One region of the Escherichia sp. MAL-1 genome, then DNA from elsewhere that is predicted to be linked to it. Evidence: predicted binding sites of a transcription regulator. Region 1 holds the regulator's gene; each other region holds the start of a gene.

Region 1 (4,937 bases):
TCGCTGGCGCTGGCTGAAGGAACGGTAGAGTCCGTGGAGTAAGGTACGTTGCGCATCAGATCCAGGTAGCAGTTGAGTTGCTCGGTTAACTGCTCGCGGGTGAGTGAGCGCTGACGTGACGCCAGAAGCGCAGTACAGCACAGGTTCATGGCGTTTGCCGCGCCTGCGTTGTTAATGCGTACCATCAGATCGGCAGCAATATTATTGACCGTCGGCGTTAACCATGCCGGACGCACCGCTTCGATGGGATCGATAGATTCACGCCAGTCTGGTACGTGCTGGTTAAGGTAGGTCATCAACGGCATTGGTTCACCGAAGTTGACGTAACCCTGACCGAGATTACGCAGCTTGCTTAAACCGCGCAGCATCTGCGGCAGGCTCTCTTTCTCTTTCGTCGCGCCGCGCAGTTCTTTGGCGTAAGTACCCACTTCCATGACGTGCTCATAACCGATGTAGATCGGAATCAGCGTAATCGGACGCGTGCCGCCACGCAGCATCGCCTGAATGGTCATCGACAGCGTACCGGTTTTCGGATCCAGCAAACGCCCCGTGCGGGAACGACCGCCTTCCACGAAGTACTCGACGGAATAACCACGGCTGAACAGTTCGCCGAGATACTCACGGAAAACGGTGGAATAAAGTTTATTGCCTTTAAAAGTACGGCGAATAAAGAACGCCCCCAGACGGCGGAAAATCGGCCCGGCCGGCCAGAAGTTCAGGTTGATCCCAGCGGCGATATGCGGCGGCACCAGCCCCTGGTGATACAGCACGTAAGAAAGCAGCAGGTAGTCCATGTGGCTGCGGTGGCAAGGCACATATACCAGCTCATGACCGTCGTGGGCCAGCTGGCGAACGCGCTCGGCGTTATGGACGTTGATGCCCTGGTAAAGGCGGTTCCAGGTGAAGCCCAGAATACGGTCAGTCAGGCGAATCATCTCGTAAGAGAAATTCGCCGCAATCTCTTCCATCAGCGCAATCGCGTTCTGCTGCGCTTTTTCATGGGAGATTTTTTTGCTGCGCGCTTCATCTTCTACCGCTTTGGCAATGGCGCGGGAGGCGAGCAGCTTATTAAACAGATCCTGACGAGCAGGCAGACGTGGGCCCACAGCAGCCAGACGTTGACGGGCAAAGTGCATACGCGCCACGCGCGCCAGTTTCTGTGCGATAGTTTTATCCGTGCCGTGTTCATCCGCCATACGGCGCAGCGAAACTGACGGCGAGAAACGCACAAAACTGTCGCGACCGAGCCACAGTACGGCGAAAAATTTCTGTACGCCGTTAAGCATACGCAGCGGCGGGTTTACTTCGCCTTTTTCACGCCCCGGCGCGCGACCAAACATCACCGATACTGGCACCATCTGCACATCCAGATTTGGGTTGCTACGGTGCAAATCGAGATAGTCGTGGAACAGCTTAATAGACTCTTCTTTCGGCGTGTAATAGGTGAATACACGCGGCCCGCCGTGAATGAACACATAGCGCGGCAGTAGCGTGCCGTCGATTTCCAGCGGCTCTAACGGGTCAGGCAAGTCATGAGCCAGACACTGGGCGCGTAACGTCAGCAAATCTGCTTTCGAGTTGTACGGTAAAACGTACATAATTGGACGAGAGGTATCCAGCCCCAGTTCCGGGGCAGGATCTGCCGGAATAGACTTGCTTTTTACCAGGATGCTTAATGGTAAATTCAGTAATTTGTAGTAAATTCGTGGCCAGCCGGACATAAACGATGTAAAGCCTCTGGTTAATAATGCAAATGCGCGGCAAGGATAGCAGAAAGTCATGGGAAATTCTGTGGTATCCGCTCATGTTTCGCGCAGCGTTACGCAAACCCGAATCATCGGATTTAACGGTACACTGATATTGACGCTCATAATGTAAAAAGGTTCTTTCAATGGCCAATAATACCACTGGATTCACCCGAATTATCAAAGCTGCTGGCTATTCCTGGAAAGGTTTACGCGCTGCATGGATCAACGAAGCGGCATTCCGTCAGGAAGGCGTAGCGGTATTGTTGGCGGTGGTCATCGCCTGCTGGCTGGATGTGGACGCAATTACCCGCGTGCTGCTTATCAGCTCCGTGATGCTGGTGATGATTGTGGAAATCCTCAATAGCGCCATCGAAGCAGTGGTTGACCGAATTGGCTCTGAATACCATGAGCTTTCCGGACGCGCTAAAGATATGGGATCCGCCGCGGTGCTGATTGCGATTATCGTCGCCGTGATAACCTGGTGCATCCTGTTATGGTCGCATTTTGGATAACCCTTCCAGATTTCGATAAATCTCTGGTTTATTGTGCAGTTTATGGTTCCAAAATCGCCTTTTGCTGTATATACTCACAGCATAACTGTATATACACCCAGGGGGCGGAATGAAAGCGTTAACGGCCAGGCAACAAGAGGTGTTTGATCTCATCCGTGATCACATCAGCCAGACAGGTATGCCGCCGACGCGTGCGGAAATCGCGCAGCGTTTGGGGTTCCGTTCCCCAAACGCGGCTGAAGAACATCTGAAGGCGCTGGCACGCAAAGGCGTTATTGAAATTGTTTCCGGCGCATCACGCGGGATTCGTCTGTTGCAGGAAGAGGAAGAAGGGTTGCCGCTGGTAGGTCGTGTGGCTGCCGGTGAACCGCTTCTGGCGCAACAGCATATTGAAGGTCATTATCAGGTCGATCCTTCCTTGTTCAAGCCGAATGCTGATTTCCTGCTGCGCGTCAGCGGGATGTCGATGAAAGATATCGGCATTATGGATGGTGACTTGCTGGCAGTGCATAAAACTCAGGATGTACGTAACGGTCAGGTCGTTGTCGCACGTATTGATGACGAAGTTACCGTTAAGCGCCTGAAAAAACAGGGCAATAAAGTCGAACTGTTGCCAGAAAATAGCGAGTTTAAACCAATTGTCGTTGACCTTCGTCAGCAGAGCTTCACCATTGAAGGGCTGGCGGTTGGGGTTATTCGCAACGGCGACTGGCTGTAACATATCTCTGAGACCGCGATGCCGCCAGGCGTCGCGGTTTGTTTTTCATCTCTCTTCATCAGGCTTGTCTGCATGGCATTCCTCACTTCATCTGATAAAGCACTCTGGCATCTCGCCTTACCCATGATTTTCTCCAATATCACCGTTCCGTTGCTGGGACTGGTCGATACGGCGGTAATTGGTCATCTTGATAGCCCGGTTTATTTGGGCGGCGTGGCGGTTGGTGCAACGGCGACCAGCTTTCTCTTTATGCTGTTGCTGTTTTTACGCATGAGCACCACCGGGCTGACTGCGCAGGCTTATGGTGCCAAAAATCCTCAGGCATTAGCCCGTGCGCTGGTGCAACCGTTGCTGTTGGCGTTGGGGGCTGGGGCGTTAATTGCGCTGCTGCGTACACCGATTATCGATCTGGCTCTGCATATTGTTGGCGGTAGTGAAGCAGTCCTGGAACAGGCGCGGCGCTTTCTTGAAATCCGCTGGTTAAGCGCACCGGCGTCGCTGGCGAATCTGGTATTACTCGGTTGGTTACTCGGCGTGCAATATGCCCGTGCGCCAGTAATTTTGTTAGTGGTCGGCAATATCCTCAACATTGTGCTGGATGTCTGGCTAGTGATGGGGCTGCATATGAACGTGCAGGGCGCGGCGCTGGCGACGGTTATTGCGGAATATGCAACATTGCTGATTGGTCTGCTAATGGTGCGTAAAATCCTCAAACTACGCGGAATTTCCGGCGAAATGCTGAAAACTGCCTGGCGAGGAAACTTCCGTCGCTTGCTGGCGCTTAACCGCGATATCATGCTGCGTTCGCTGTTGTTGCAACTCTGTTTCGGCGCGATCACCGTACTTGGTGCGCGACTGGGGAGTGACATTATCGCTGTTAACGCGGTTCTGATGACGCTACTCACCTTTACCGCCTATGCGCTTGATGGTTTTGCCTACGCGGTTGAAGCGCACTCCGGTCAGGCATACGGTGCGCGCGACGGTAGCCAGTTGCTGGATGTATGGCGGGCAGCGTGCCGCCAGTCGGGGATTGTAGCGTTACTGTTTTCGGTGGTTTATTTGCTGGCAGGGGAACACATCATTGCGTTGCTGACGTCGTTAACCCAGATTCAGCAGCTGGCTGACCGCTATCTTATCTGGCAGGTGATTTTGCCGTTGGTTGGCGTCTGGTGTTATCTGCTGGACGGCATGTTTATAGGCGCAACGCGTGCCGCCGAAATGCGTAACAGTATGGCGGTGGCCGCCGCAGGTTTTGCGCTGACGCTCCTTACGCTGCCGTGGCTGGGTAATCATGGTTTGTGGCTGGCATTAACCGTCTTTCTGGCGTTGCGCGGGCTTTCTCTGGCGGCTATCTGGCGGCGTCACTGGCGTAACGGTACCTGGTTTGCCGCAACGTGACGGTTAAAAATTCTGAATAAATTATCCTAAGCCAAATTGCTGACTACACTTAATCTCACGTTCAGAAGAAAAGTGAACGTACTCTCATTCACAACCTAACGATGAGGTCTTGATTATGAATAAAGATGAAGCCGGCGGTAACTGGAAACAGTTTAAAGGTAAAGTGAAAGAGCAATGGGGCAAACTGACCGATGATGATATGACGATCATTGAAGGTAAACGTGATCAACTGGTCGGTAAAATCCAGGAACGTTATGGTTATCAGAAAGATCAGGCAGAAAAAGAGGTCGTGGATTGGGAAACCCGCAATGAATATCGCTGGTAATTAATCCCTCCTGCCCGACGTGTACAAGGATGTACGCCCTCTTAACGCGGTTTCTTTTTCACCTGCACAGAGTGATCATGCTGGCACTGTTCAGGATGACGACACGCTTCCACTTCCACGCATGCCGCACAGAGCCCATGTGCTTCAATCACATTATGCCGCAGGGCAAACCCCATTTTTGCCGCCAGCGTATGCATGATGTCTTCCACGCCTTCTGCACATTCTTCTTTCACCGC
Region 2 (4,937 bases), 150 kb from region 1:
TCACCCGAAGGCGTCTCTCACAGAGTGCTGAGACATTGGATGGTCGTCCATAGACGACAGTACAACGCGGTCATCCTAGCAATCAGAACAATGTTCGTCAAATAGGCTGTAGACATTCATCTGTTATTTGATAACCTTCCCACCACATTCGATTACCCAAAGTGAGTGATATGATTTCGTTAATCAATAAATTCAGTATTCTTCTTTATGGAGTCGCTTCCATTGCACTCTTTAAGTTCTTTCAAGACAGCATTTTATTAAACCTGTGGTTACTGAAGACACTTCATCTCACTTTCCTGGAATTATCCATCACCAAAACTGTAATAGGAATAGTGTTTTCCATATCACTCGTTAACGTTCTAAATAACTCCCTTCAGGGTAATAAAATATCACCTGGAACAATCAATCTTCGATCGACCTGGTTTGCTCTTGCGATCCTTGCCTCTTACACTGCAGCATATTACTTAACGCCAGACGAGCCTTACATGCAAAACTTCTTAAAAGGGTTAAGCTCTCAAGAGATTGCTGTCAGGATCATTAGCACAATCATACTTACCCCTATCTTAGAAGAATTAATTTTTCGCGGAATATTTTTAAGCTCATTCCTAAACCTACTGGGTGAGAGATTAGGATACATTGCTGGCGGGATAATTGTATCAACAGTATTCGCATGGATGCATAGTCAGTATTCCATTCAAACACAAATACTGATGTTTACTGTATCCATTATTTTTTGCGCAGCCAGGTATTATAGTAAAGGTTTAGCGCTACCTATCTCACTGCACGCATTATGTGTTATTATTGGCATCACTAGCGAATATATCTAACACCATCCCTGAACAGGGGGCAACCAATGTATTAACGTGCCCCCATTAACCTTTAGCAATGAACCTTAAGCAAATCAGAATATTTCGTTGTCCAACTCGGTGACAGCTTTCCACGTCGCATTTTCCAGTCAGCATTCGCACCCTGTATTCCTTGCCCGGCAAACCATACTTTAGTTGTTCCTGAACCATTTATCCTGTCCAGCACTTCCATTAATTTATCGCTATTACGCTGAGGTTGATATTCATCAAACAATGTCAGCTGGGATACCTTCCCGCTACAAAAATCAGTCAGTATTACACCTGCTCGATGATAACGGTGCCCCGGGATAAATACAGCGTCTAACGCTTTGAGCGCAGCGCCAATGATGTCCCTGGTATCTTGAGTCGCCACGGCTAATTCGGTTGAAGCCTGGTTCTTATAAAATATCTCGTTTTCAGCAAATGGGCTGGTACTGACAAAAACACCGATCCTTTTGCAATACTGGTGCTCTGCCCGTAGCTTTTCAGCTGCACGCTCCGCATGTGCGCAAATTGCCTGATGCACGCTGTCCTCATCCGTTGGTTTTTCGCCAAAAGAACGGGAGCAAATTATCTGTTCTTTAGGCGCCGCAAACTCCTCCAGGCCCAGACACGATATTCCGTTTAGCTCCCGAACGGTCCTTTCGACCACTACGGAAAACTGTTTGCGCGCGAATGCCGGCGAGAGTCTGGAAAGTTTCAGCGCAGTGTCGATACCCATCATCTGCAGCTTTTTGGCTAACTGTGTGCCGATCCCCCAAATCTCCTCTACCGGCACCAGGGCCATCAGCTTTTCCTGGCGCTGCCGGCTGCTCAACTCAACGACCCCCTTTGTCGCCGGCCATCGTTTACTGGCGTACTGGGCCAGCTTGGCCAGCGTCTTCGTCGGGGCGATCCCGACGCCCACTGTCAGATGCGTGCGAAGCTGTATCTGCTCACGCAGCTGCTGGCCGAACTCGTCCAGCGCGGTCAGTCTCCTCATACCAGTGAGATCACAGAATGCCTCGTCGATACTGTATATTTCGACGCGAGGGGTCAGTTGCTGCAAAATAGTCATGACTCTGTCAGACATGTCAGAATACAGGCTATAATTGCTGGAAAAGGCCACTACGCCTCTGCGTTCGGCCTCCCTGGCCACCTTGAACCAGGGGTCTCCCATTTTGTATCCGAGTCGTTTGGCTGCAGCCGATCTCGCAATAATACAGCCGTCGTTGTTGGACAAAACCACGACTGGCTTCCCCCTTAAATCCGGCCGAAATACGGTCTCGCAGGATGCATAGAAGCTGTTGACATCAACCAGGGCAAACATAGTCAGGAATCCCGTGATTTAAAGCTGTGGACGAGATGGCGTACAACGCCAAACACTACGGTGTCGACATCCTCCGTCAGGGGGATCGGCGAATATTCCGGGTTGGCCGGCAGCAATGCCGGCATCGGCAGCAACTGGAGTCGTTTACAGGTGAACTCACCGTCAACGGCCGCAATGACAATGTCACCGTGGCGCGCCTGGCGAATGCACTCGACAACCAGGAGATCTCCGTCACGAATGCCGGCGTTCTGCATTGAATTACCCTCGGCACGAACCAGGTATGTGCTCTCCGGGTAGCGGATACAGAAGTCATCCAGCGACAGACGTTTTTCGACATAGTCCTGCGCCGGCGACGGGAAGCCACACGATACCCCATCACCAAAAATCGGGACACCGGCCCTCTTCTTCTGCGGATCTGCTTGCATTTCAAGGGAGGTATAAGCCATCAGATACATAGCTCACCTTTACGAATAAACTGTACATACATACAGTATAATGATAAGAATTTTACTATGACAAGGGAGAAATCAGGCAGGAGCAGCAACGCGATGAGTTACAATGAGAAAAAGGAGACCTGACGATGACCCACTCATACAACCTGGCCAACTTGTCCAAAGAGGATATGGATAAGGTGAACGTCGACCTGGCTGCCGGCGGCGTTGCTTTCAAAGAACGCTACAATATGCCGGTGATCGCCGAGCTGGTCGAAGCTGAGCAGCCTGAACATCTGAGGGCTTATTTCAAAGAACGCCTAGCACATCATCGTACACAAAAAGACAGGCTTGGTCGCTTGCTAGCTGAGGAACCAGGCAAATAGCAATTGATTGTTATTTGAGCTAAGATAGGATTAGGCTATCACCGAGTTAAGGAGTGATGATGAACGATACAACACAGCACCACGCCTATCAGCGCGGTGTGCGTATGGCAAATCTATGGAAGCGTCTCAAAAGTACCATTCTGAAGTGGGATGCTTTTTGTGTGGCTAAAGCACATGGGTATAACCTGCCAATCTGGATTGGTCGTACTCCCTTGATTTTTCTTTCACTATGCATGCTATTAATTTTTGCGTTTGGTGGAATTATTTTTACCCTGATTGCCGTCCCCATAACCGCCATTTCTCTTTTAGTCCTTTCTATCTTTTTGCCCCAACCAACACAGGTAGATAAGAATTTCAAGTATAAAGCTTTTGGTGACTTAGGTCCTGGGTGGTATCAAGGGAAAACAAAAGTTAACTCAGAGGATAATAGTCCTTATAACTATAGAGGCGACTCAGATGGCTAATCCATTAGCCATCTAATTTTTCCTCGAATAGCTATTTGTTAAGTACGTTGCTTGCTCCCTTACTGGCAATAGCATTTCCGGCAGTATTTCCTAATTGTCCCCCTGTAGCATAAGCCGTGTCAGTACCACTCTTAATAGCTGCACCAACAGATTGCCCCACACTTACCCCGGCCCAGGACAATGCTCCTAACCACACTGCCGGCAACAAGATAAACATACATCCCATCACCAGGTTCATGATCAAGTCATCAGAGCTGTTCTGGAAGCCGGCCACGTTCCAGCGACTGTGCGAGTCTGAGCTGTAAAGCGCTTCCAGCAACCAGCTGTCCAGCCAACGCGCCAGCTCCCACCAGAACGTCAGGAAGTTCAGTGCGAACACCACAAACGTCACGGTGATCACTGTTTTGTACTCATAGGCCGCAAAGGCCAGAATAAGCGGTACCATGATATACACCGCCATCAGCAGGACAGCCTGCACCATCGGCAAGGCCTGACGCATGGCATCAAAGGCCGGGAAGGCCGCCAGGCTCCCCAGAGCCGTGCCGCCAATGGAAGCCAGACGCGTGGCGGCATTATCCCCCGTGAAGTCCGCATTGCCGCCATAGCCGGCATAAGCGCGCCCACCCTGGGAAACCGTCAGGTTATCCGGGCTGACCAGGCGACGCACCACCGCCTCCTTGTAGTCGGCGTTGTTCTCCCCCATCATCTTGAGCGCGGCGGACATTCGCAGCATCACACCCGGATCAACCTGCTTCACCACCCGGGCTTCCAGGCCGGTGTCGGCCGCCGACCACCACTCGCTGCAGGTCGGGTACCCACCCCGGCCGGTGTTCGGTCGGCCGCTGTCCCGAGATTCATTCCATGGGAAGCTGGCGCGCGGTGTCTTCGACTGCAGGTTGTTGTAGTACCCGCCATTCAGGAAGGTTTTCGACCCCAGCCATTCGATATCACGCAGCGTCGCCTTGTCCGTTGTCTGCCCCTGGTCACGGTTCTGCCAGGTGTACAATGCCAATGCGTAGCAGTCATTGGTGAAGTCCTGCAGCTCTTTCGCCAGCGCCGGGTTATTGACCCGGCTGTGCTGGACCTCAAAACGCACCTGCCGCAGGTCTGGCCGGCAGGGAATGCTGGCCACGGCCGCAGATGTGATCCCCTTCGACAGCTTATGGACGACCAGCCACCACACCGGTACCTTCGCCGTCTGACCGTTCATGCTCGACATCATGCTGGCGTATCCGGTTTCATCCGGTTTCTTCGGTGTCCAGGTACCGCAGGTGCTCGCCCGGCTGCTGTCATACTTGATGGTGTCCAGGCTGACATTCATCAGCGGCAGGCAGCAGGCGAGCATCACAAAGAACGCACCGTACAGCAGGTTCTCGATGCGCGGCAGGGACAGCATCCCCTTGTTGCCTTCATCTTCCCCCTCTTCCCGAACTTTCAGCCAGATGCTGACAACCTTGAACAGCAGCGGCAGCACAAACAGCCCGGTGCTGACCAGCAGCTCC
Region 3 (4,937 bases), 1.5 Mb from region 1:
CATATGAATCCGGAACTGGTCAATCGCATGAAGCAAACCATTCGGGCAAGACGAAAGCGCCATTTTAATGCGGAACACCAGCATACGCGCAAAAAATCGATCGATCTGGAATTTATTGTCTGGCAACGTCTGGCTGGTCTTGCGCAGCGTCGCGGTAAAACGCTTTCTGAAACGATTGTTCAGCTGATTGAAGATGCGGAAAACAAAGAGAAATACGCGAATAAAATGTCTTCTCTGAAGCAGGATCTGCAGGCATTGCTGGGTAAGGAATAACTGACGAAAGTCAGTTCAATTTACTAAAGGCAAAAAAAACCCCGCAGCAGCGGGGTTTTTCTACCAGACGAGAACTTAAGCCTGCGGCTGAGTTACAACGTCTTTGATACCTTTAACTTCGATCTCTACGCGACGATCCGGAGCCAGGCAGTCGATCAGTGCAGCACGCTGTTTCACGTTGTCACAGGTGTTGCCAGTAACCGGGTTGGATTCGCCCATACCACGTGCGGAGATCTTGTCTGCCGGGATACCTTTGGAGATCAGGTAATCAACAACAGACTGAGCACGGCGCTCGGACAGACCCTGGTTGTAAGCGTCAGAACCGATGCGGTCGGTGTAACCCAGAACAACTACGGAACCGTCTTTCGGATCCAGGTTGCTCAGCTGGCTGTACAGCTGATCCAGAGCAGCCTGACCTTCCGGTTTCAGGGTTGCTTTGTTGAAGTTGAACAGAACGTCAGACTTCAGAGTGAAGTGCTTGGTCTGTACTTCCGGTGCCGGAGCTGGAGCCGGAGCAACTACTGGAGCTGCTTCGCCCTGACCGAAACGGTAGGAAACACCCAGGCTCAGCATGCCGTTGTCCGGACGAGTGCCGATGGTGTGTGCGTCACCGATGTTGTTGGTCCACTGGTATTCCAGACGGGTAGCGATTTCAGGAGTGATCGCGTACTCAACACCGCCAGCGAAGACCGGAGAAACGCCGGTGTCGTGGTTTTTACCATAAACGTTGGATTTAGTGTCTGCACGCCATACCATACCACCCAGACGAGTGTAGATGTCCAGGTCGTCAGTGATTGGGTAACCCAGTTTAGCGGTCAGTTGAACGCCCTGAGCTTTGTATGCACCGTTTTCAACGCTGCCTTTGTACGGCATACGACCTAACCAGTCGTAACCCATTTCAAAGCCAACATACGGGTTAACCTGGTAACCACCAAAAGCACCAGCGCCCAGTTGGTTTTCATGGGTCGGGCCATTGTTGTTGATGAAACCAGTGTCATGGTACTGGGACCAGCCCAGTTTAGCACCAGTGTACCAGGTGTTATCTTTCGGAGCGGCCTGCGCTACGGTAGCGAAACCAGCCAGTGCCACTGCAATCGCGATAGCTGTCTTTTTCATTTTTTGCGCCTCGTTATCATCCAAAATACGCCATGAATATCTCCAACGAGATAACACGGTTAAATCCTTCACCGGGGGATCTGCTCAATATTAACTCTACCGATATCTTCGGCTTATGCCGAGCACCCCTGGCGATGTAAAGTCTACAACGTAGTTGAAAACTTACAAGTGTGAACTCCGTCAGGCATATGAAAAAAAAGTCTTGTATAAGGTATGTTTAATCTTTTTTGTCAGCGACAATTTACAGAAGAGAATCGCGGAAACCGCTTCAGACAAGCCTCCGCAAGGAAAATTAGTCACGACTGAAAGCATTGGCTGGGCGACAAAAAAAGTTCCAGGATTAATCCTAAATTTACTTAATGATACAAATTAGAGTGAATTTTTAGCCCGGAAAGTTGTCTCGTGGCGTGAGAGGATGCGCTTACCGGACGCATAATAAACCCCATAGCGTTACCTTCATTTGCCGCATCAACAAGTTCAGCATGCTCTTCTTCAGTCAAATCATCTGCCAACCAACCGATCACCACACTGTAATTGCCCGTGCGTAAAGCGCGAACCATTGACTCCACAGTGTGGCAAGGGGAGAGCTGGCTAATCTGCATTACTTTCGTTAAGGGTAGCCCAGATGCCTGAACCCATTCCCGACTCAGTTTTTGTTGCGGTGTTAACCAGAGTTGCCAGCGCGATTGCTGACCGAGTTGCTGTAACAATGGCAACAGTAGAAGTTGCGTCATCATGGGCTGATCTTCGCGATAGACAACTTCACTGATAAGCCCGGCTGTAGTGTTTTCCGTAGAGACACGCGCAATTTTACTTGCTGCGGATGAGAACGACGAAGAACGATGTGCATAGCCTGAAGTGTACATAATCAATCCAGCCCCTGTGAGTTACTGTATGGATGTACAGTACATCCAGTGACAACAAAGATCAACCCTATTTTCGGAAAGAGCCTCGCAAATTTTGTCGTTGGTGACGGGAAAACATAAATTAATCTTGCCCCTTAAGAATAAGTTGCCTATTTTCGTAGTTAACGGATCCGTTAATGTGAATCATTCTTTTATGTTATGATTTTAAAAGGAATTTTATGAAAAGCCTCTCCTATAAGCGGATCTATAAATCACAAGAATACCTGGCAACGTTGGGCACAATTGAATACCGATCATTGTTTGGCAGTTACAGCCTGACCGTTGACGACACGGTGTTTGCGATGGTTTCTGATGGTGAGTTGTATCTTCGGGCTTGTGAGCAAAGTGCACAGTACTGTGTAAAACATCCGCCTGTCTGGCTGACATATAAAAAGTGTGGCCGATCCGTTACCCTCAATTACTATCGGGTTGATGAAAGTCTATGGCGAAATCAACTGAAGCTGGTGCGTCTGTCGAAATATTCTCTCGATGCAGCGCTGAAAGAGAAAAGCACGCGCAATACCCGGGAAAGACTGAAAGATTTGCCCAATATGTCTTTTCATCTGGAAGCGATTCTCGGGGAGGTGGGGATTAAGGATGTACGGGCGTTACGTATACTTGGGGCAAAAATGTGTTGGTTGCGACTGCGGCAGCAAAACAGTCTGGTGACAGAAAAGATTCTGTTTATGCTTGAAGGTGCCATTATCGGCATTCATGAAGCTGCGCTCCCGGTGGCACGCCGCCAGGAGCTTGCAGAATGGGCTGACTCTCTTACGCCGAAACAGGAGTTTCCTGCGGAACTTGAGTAATCTGGCGTTGCAGACGACCAATCTCAGGCAGTAATGCAATCAATAATCCAACTTGTTGTACGACCAGAGGTTCTTTGCTGTCTGCCCGTGGTTCAAGTTGCTGCATCCGCTGTTTCAGGCTAGCTAATGCCTCATTGACGCGTTCTTCATCAGCAGGTTGATGATGTAACGCGTCATCAACATAGCAAACTGCGTCATCAAGAAACGCCAGAATTTCAGGATTAGTTAACTGCTCCCGGTGAGCACCGAGGGCTGAGATATAGCTGGTAAACGTATGGTTAAGGCACAGCAACCGAAACGCGGCTTCGCGAATTTGCGGGGTAACGTTCGGCTCGCTGGACATATTTGATACCACCGACGCCAGCTCAGCATCACGGTTGTGTGCATCGCGGCGGGCAATACGATACGCCAGACGGTTATCACGCCCCTGATGGTATTGCTCCAGTATGGCATCGAGATACCGACAGTTGGCCTCTGTGGCGCGTTCGAGCATGCGCGGCAGATTGCGAAACTGCCAGTCAGGCCAGATGTAGCTCACTGCCGCCCACGCAATGGCACAACCAATCAGCGTATCGATTACGCGAGGTAACGCTACTTCAAAACCTTCACCCAGTAAGTTAAAACACAGTAGCACCAAAAGTGTGATGAACATCGTTGCATGAGCGTATTGCACGTTACGGAAGGCAAAAAAGAGCACGCCGGTAATAACCAGCAGCACCAGCTGCCCTTCCAGTGATGGCACAAACCACAGCACAGGAATGCCAATGGCGATACCTACCAGCGTACCAATAATCCTTAACTTCAGGCGGTGGCGCGTGGCGTTATAGTTTGGCTGGCAGACAAACAAACTTGTCAGCAAGATCCAATACCCGTGATGCATTCCGGTTATCTGAATGATGGCGTAGCCGAAGCACAACACCAGCGACATTCTTACCGCATGACGGAAGAGGGCGGATTCCGGCGTGAAGTGACGGCTAAGACGCAGCCAGATATCACTCAACCCGTGCGGGCTGTCATCAGCGAGCTCATTTTCGTCATTATTATGGGGTAGTGCCTGGGCCTGTTCTGATTCAATTGTTGCCAGTTGGGCATCAATGGCGCGTAAATTGTTCAGCAAAAATCCCAGTGTTTTGAGTAAATCGGCGGGTGCGCCGTTATCGCGCATCCGCTCCAGCGCAGCATCAATATGCGTAAAAGCGCGCTCAAAATGCGGATCATGTTGATAAGGCTGACGCAACAAAATACAGCGTGACAGTTGCTGGCACGCCTGGCCCTGCATCGACATCAGCCGCTGAAAACGGAACAGCACGTCGCTGTGGCGAAAATGTTCACGCAATGTTTGATACTGAATATGAGAAGAGCTGGCACGCTCGTGAATATCCTGTGCGACAAAGTAATAATGCAGCGTGCGACGCGTTCCCCGTTGACCACGATCGCCACGTAAGCGGGTCAGCAGCGAGAGTTTCGTCTGATTCAATGTCGCCATCAGCAGACCGTTGGCGAGAGCCAAATCGTACAGCGGTGCCTGGCTTTGATCTTCAATATCAGGATCAAACATGCGCGACTTGAGCTCAAGATAACGCGCCAGTTGTTCATAGCAACGCGCCAGGTTGTCCTGCAGCGGGCGGACCGGGAACAGCAGATGACCAATAAGTGTCAGGACGTTGTACCAGACGGCACCGGCCAGCAGATACATCGGCTGCTGATACCAGTGCTCATACAGTGATGTTCCCAACATAGTGTAAATGGCGATCAGCAATGCACCGAAGGCAATTGTTGCATAGCGTTGACCCAGACCGCCGAGCAAAATGAAGCCGCTGGTAGAGAGCGTTAA
Region 4 (4,937 bases), 2.4 Mb from region 1:
AATTATGGTGATTTAAATATTAAAAGCCTGGCTTTCGACTCTTTTAAAGAAAGGCTGCAGTCTACTATGACAGCACTCACTTTCTTTATATCAACGGGTCAATGTGACTGCGATGAAATAGCAGAATCAAACTTTAATTATATGATTGCCTATATGTCTAACATTAACTATGATGCCTCAAAGCCAGGAGCGCCAGCACTTAGTTTTGATACATATCTGCAGGACAATGTTAAATATAAAGTAATAATTAATAATCTTTATGGTAGTGAAATTCGGATAAGAGGTATAAATAAAGATTTTATTGGAATGGATGTCACTTCTGTGTTTCGCCCAGAAAAAATGACGAATTTGATCAATATAAAAAACAGGTTGGTTATTCATTATTTAAGGACTATATACTATGAACAAAATTATATACATCCTGTCGGGAGCATTTTTGCTGCGATTCAAAAAAATGAGAGTCTCCTAAAGTTTCCTTCGATAATATCAATGCTTAATATCAATCTTCTTTTTAATCCACTAAATCTTCCGGGAATGGGAAGTGGTATACTTGAAGATATTATGAGTATTCCAGATAGTTCACTTAGAAAACGTCTCGGGTATGAGGTTTTAAGCTTCTCGCTACAGGCACATTCATTGAGCCAGGAATGTATTGATAAGTTGGACATTTTTTTCGCTGACGATCTGTTTAAATATGAGTCAGTATGCATCGCCGCGATGGAACATTTAAAAAGTAAGGCAACGGCCCCTATATGAAACGGACCGTTGCCAGCATAAGAATTAATGGTGTGCCAGTTCGGCGTCGTCTTCGCTATCCAGAATGGCTTTATCGGTTTGCTTCAGCCACTGGCTGGTCAGCGTGCCAGCTGTCATCGAGCCACTAACGTTTAGCGCCGTACGGCCCATGTCGATAAGCGGTTCAACGGAGATTAACAGCGCCACCAGGGTTACTGGCAGGCCCATCGCAGGCAGCACAATCAGTGCGGCGAAAGTTGCACCACCACCGACACCGGCAACGCCTGCGGAGCTAACGGTAACAATACCGACCAGCGTCGCAATCCACATCGGGTCCAGCGGGTTAATGCCAACCGTAGGCGCAACCATCACCGCCAGCATTGCCGGATACAAACCGGCGCAGCCGTTCTGACCAATGGTTGCACCGAAAGAGGCGGCGAAACTGGCGATGGATTCAGGAACGCCCAGACGACGCGTTTGTGCTTCCACATTCAGTGGGATAGACGCAGCACTGGAACGGCTGGTAAAGGCAAACGTCAGCACAGGCCATACCTTACGGAAGTACTTCAGCGGACTCACGCCATTAATGCCCAGCAGAATGCCATGCACTGCAAACATAATCAGCAGACCGAGGTAGGACGCGACAACGAAACTTCCCAGTTTGATGATGTCTTGCAAGTTAGAACCTGCAACCACTTTGGTCATTAGAGCCAGAACGCCGTAAGGGGTCAACTGCATGACCAGGCGAACCAGTTTCATCACCCAGCTTTGTAGGGTATCGATAGCGGCTAAGACGCGTTCACCTTTCGGCGCATCATCCTTCAGCAGTTTCAATGCAGCTACGCCGAGGAATGCGGCAAAAATTACCACGCTGATAATTGACGTCGGATTGGCTCCGGTAAGATCGGCAAACGGGTTTTTCGGGATAAAGGACAAGACCAGCTGCGGAACGCTCAGATCAGAGACTTTACCAACATAGTTACTTTCAATGGCGTTCAGACGTGCAGTTTCTGCACCACCCTGAACCAGACCTTCAGCCGTCAAACCAAACAGGTTGGTGACCAGCACACCGACCAGCGCCGCAATCAGCGTGGTAAACAAAAGCGTACCGATGGTCAGAAAACTGATTTTGCCTAACTGAGATGCGTTATGCAGACGGGCAACCGCGCTCAGAATAGAGGCGAAGACTAACGGCATAACGATCATTTGCAGCAGTTGAACATAGCCGTTACCAACGATGTTAAACCACTGTACAGAATCTTTAAGTACCTGGCTGTCAGAACCATAAATGGTATGCAGGGCAAGGCCAAAAACCACACCCATCACCAGACCCACCAGCACTTTTTTCGCCAGACTCCACTGTTTATGGCGGGTCTGAGCCAGCGCAAACAGCAGTACAACGAACACCACGATGTTCGCAATTAATGGAAAGTTCATCCCCGTTCTCCTGATCTTATTATTTCTATCACTGCGTAGCAGTCATAGTGTTGGCGCAAGATTAACAGAACTGTGAGCTGGCTCTTATATTCAAATGGAATTGCTTATTCCAGAAAGGTGATTTTTGCCTTTTTAGTATTCAACCTGATGCTTAATAAGCCGATGAAACTGGATCTGCAAGGTATTGATCATTTGCGATGACCAACGAACAGCGCTGTTCTCGGGTAATGAATGGGGCATCCATACCGACCAGACAAATAATGCCATGCAGATAAAACGTTCCAGTTGGTTGCCCTTTTGGGGAACCAGGATAGGCAAGCGGAAACGCCAGCGGCATGGCCAGAGCAGGGGAACACCGGCGGGTGTCAGCATATCGGCAAGTATGTGGCTCAAATAACCCAGCACCATTCCTTGTAGCGCATCAGCCGGAATGAACCAGCCTTCCGGAACCTTAAGGTAAAAGGTTGCCAGCAGCGCAAATACCGCCAGCAGACTGTGGGTAAAACCACGATGCCCAAAAGCGCGGGCGATCGGTTTTGATATCCATTTTAATCGCTGCCCAAGAAACGACTTTGGGTGATCGATGTCCGGTAACAAACACGTCAGGATTGCGGAAGGGACAATATGCCACCAGTCACCCTGTGCCAGCACGGGCGTCAGCTCGGCATTTTTGGCAAATACCGCACAAGCAATAGAAAAGAGAAGGTGACCTTCCGCCGTCATGATAAAACTCACTAAACTGTCGATACGTACAGTATAGGATTTTTATACAGTGCACGGAAGTGGTGACGGTGTAACTCTTTCTCTTAAATTGACGATTAATCCGTCAGTTGAATGCAATTTCAGATAAAGAACCAGGGGCAGCGAGATCACTGCCCCTGGTCATTAACCGAGAAGGTCTTTTGCGGTGAGTTCTGTCAGCGATGAGAGTTTGACGTCTGCTAATACAAAACGTGGATCATTTTGCGCTTCTGGCGCAGGAACGACGATGGAACGCATGCGGGCTGCTTTAGAGGCGATCATGCCATTTACCGAATCTTCCAGCGCTACGCAGGTCAGAGGGTCAACGCCCAGTTTTGCTGCGCAGTCGAGATATACTTGCGGATGCGGCTTGCTGTAAGGCAGTTTTTCGGCCGAGGCGAGGGCATCGAAACTGTCGCGTAAGTCAAACATGGTCAACACTTTTTTCAGCATATGTAGTGGTGACGCGGAGGCCAGTCCCACCAATAAACCTTGTTCTTTGCATAACGCAACGGCTTCGCGCACGCCTGGTAATAATGGACGTGTCTCTTCAACCAGTGAAATGGCACGGGCAATAACCCGTTCTACTACTTCCTGACGGCTTGGCCCATTCCACGGTTGCCGGGCGTACCAAAGATCGACCACCATATCGATGCGTAAACCTAAGGTGTCCGGCAGCTCGTTACGACGGGAGATATCCACCCCCAGGCTTGCCATCACATCCAGTTCGGCTCGATCCCATAAAGGTTCTGAGTCGATAAGTAATCCATCCATATCAAAAATTGCAGCAAGAATCTGACGCGGGGTTGACATTACAACCTCTCCTTTAGAGCATTATGTGTAAGGTATTAAGCCGTGCTTATGATTAAGCGCCTATCATATCGCCTTTAAAGAATGGGCGAAAACAGATATCTACAGGTAAACTAAGTGAAACGACGCGTCTTAATCAAGGAGAACTCATGACGTATCAACAAGCTGGACGCATTGCTGTTTTGAAAAGGATTTTGGGTTGGGTGATTTTTATACCTGCATTGATCTCTACATTGATTTCTTTGCTGAAATTTATGAATACCCGACAGGAAAACCAGGAAGGCATTAATGCGGTCATGCTCGACTTTACTCATGTCATGATCGATATGATGCAGGCGAATACGCCTTTTTTGAATCTATTCTGGTATAACTCCCCGACGCCCAATTTTAATGGTGGCGTGAACGTTATGTTCTGGGTGATTTTCATCCTGATTTTTGTCGGACTGGCGTTGCAGGATTCCGGTGCCCGGATGAGTCGCCAGGCGCGCTTCTTGCGGGAAGGTGTTGAAGATCAACTCATTCTGGAAAAAGCCAAAGGGGAAGAGGGGCTAACGCGTGAACAAATTGAGTCCCGTATTGTTGTTCCGCACCATACTATTTTCCTGCAGTTTTTCTCACTGTATATCCTGCCGGTTATTTGTATTGCTGCAGGTTATGTATTCTTTTCTCTGCTTGGGTTTATTTAATCAAAAGGCCGCACGGAGCGGCCATTATCCTCAACCCATATCATGCTGCTAATAATCTATCCAATGACTGCTGAGCAATAACCAAATGCTGACCGCCAAATAATCTTGCACGATTTAACAGCGTGTAGAGTTGGTAAACCGGTTGACGTTCAAGGAAATCGGCAGGTAGCGGGGATACTGACTGATAGCCGTCATAGATTTGTGGCGGCTGTTCAGTATGCAGCGGTAACATCGCCAGGTCGCACTCTCGGTCACCCCAGTAGCAGGCAGGGTCGAAAATGTACGGGCCATCCGGACCCAGCGCACAGTTGCTGGACCATAAATCGCCGTGCAACAGAGAAGGCTGCGGTTGATGCGAGGCCAGACGCTGCTGAATATGCTCGACGATGGCGTCGATATTGCCGAAAGCGATCCCTTTCTCTGCTGCCAGTTCCAACTGCCAGCCAATCCGTTGTTCAGCAAAAAACGTTGACCAGCGACGTTGCCAGGTGTTGGGCTGTGGAGTTGTGGAGAGCGAGTTATCAAAAT

Evidence for each region. The regulator LexA, encoded in region 1, represses DNA repair genes until DNA is damaged. The targets are predictions, from matches to a motif close to TNCTGTATGTACATACAGNA.
Region 2: umuD (translesion error-prone DNA polymerase V autoproteolytic subunit) is a predicted target of LexA. The motif match lies at 2,628-2,647, and genes of this name have one in related genera.
Region 3: sulA (SOS-induced cell division inhibitor SulA) is a predicted target of LexA. The motif match lies at 2,278-2,297, and genes of this name have one in related genera.
Region 4: ACU8XX_RS10715 (metal-dependent hydrolase) is a predicted target of LexA. The motif match lies at 2,910-2,929, and genes of this name have one in related genera.

The regions. Positions count from the first base shown of each region.
Region 1 is NZ_CM129609.1:4,572,013-4,576,949, reverse strand. Features, by position in the region: gene plsB (glycerol-3-phosphate 1-O-acyltransferase PlsB) at 1-1,721, opposite strand, end outside; gene dgkA (diacylglycerol kinase) at 1,892-2,260, shown strand; gene lexA (transcriptional repressor LexA) at 2,370-2,978, shown strand; gene dinF (MATE family efflux transporter DinF) at 3,051-4,376, shown strand; gene ACU8XX_RS22860 (CsbD family protein) at 4,492-4,701, shown strand; gene zur (zinc uptake transcriptional repressor Zur) at 4,743-4,937, opposite strand, start outside.
Region 2 is NZ_CM129609.1:4,425,600-4,430,536, forward strand. Features, by position in the region: gene ACU8XX_RS22135 (CPBP family intramembrane glutamic endopeptidase) at 171-827, shown strand; gene umuC (translesion error-prone DNA polymerase V subunit UmuC) at 880-2,154, opposite strand; gene umuD (translesion error-prone DNA polymerase V autoproteolytic subunit) at 2,157-2,600, opposite strand; gene ACU8XX_RS22150 (DNA polymerase III subunit theta) at 2,735-2,971, shown strand; gene ACU8XX_RS22155 (hypothetical protein) at 3,031-3,435, shown strand; gene ACU8XX_RS22160 (conjugal transfer protein TraG N-terminal domain-containing protein) at 3,467-4,937, opposite strand, start outside.
Region 3 is NZ_CM129609.1:3,103,732-3,108,668, reverse strand. Features, by position in the region: gene matP (macrodomain Ter protein MatP) at 1-273, shown strand, start outside; gene ompA (porin OmpA) at 349-1,389, opposite strand; gene sulA (SOS-induced cell division inhibitor SulA) at 1,746-2,255, opposite strand; gene sxy (CRP-S regulon transcriptional coactivator Sxy) at 2,474-3,103, shown strand; gene yccS (YccS family putative transporter) at 3,066-4,937, opposite strand, start outside.
Region 4 is NZ_CM129609.1:2,197,040-2,201,976, forward strand. Features, by position in the region: gene ydjO (protein YdjO) at 1-756, shown strand, start outside; gene tcyP (cystine/sulfocysteine:cation symporter) at 781-2,172, opposite strand; gene ACU8XX_RS10715 (metal-dependent hydrolase) at 2,305-2,895, opposite strand; gene hxpB (hexitol phosphatase HxpB) at 3,058-3,726, opposite strand; gene ACU8XX_RS10725 (YniB family protein) at 3,873-4,409, shown strand; gene ACU8XX_RS10730 (fructosamine kinase family protein) at 4,450-4,937, opposite strand, start outside.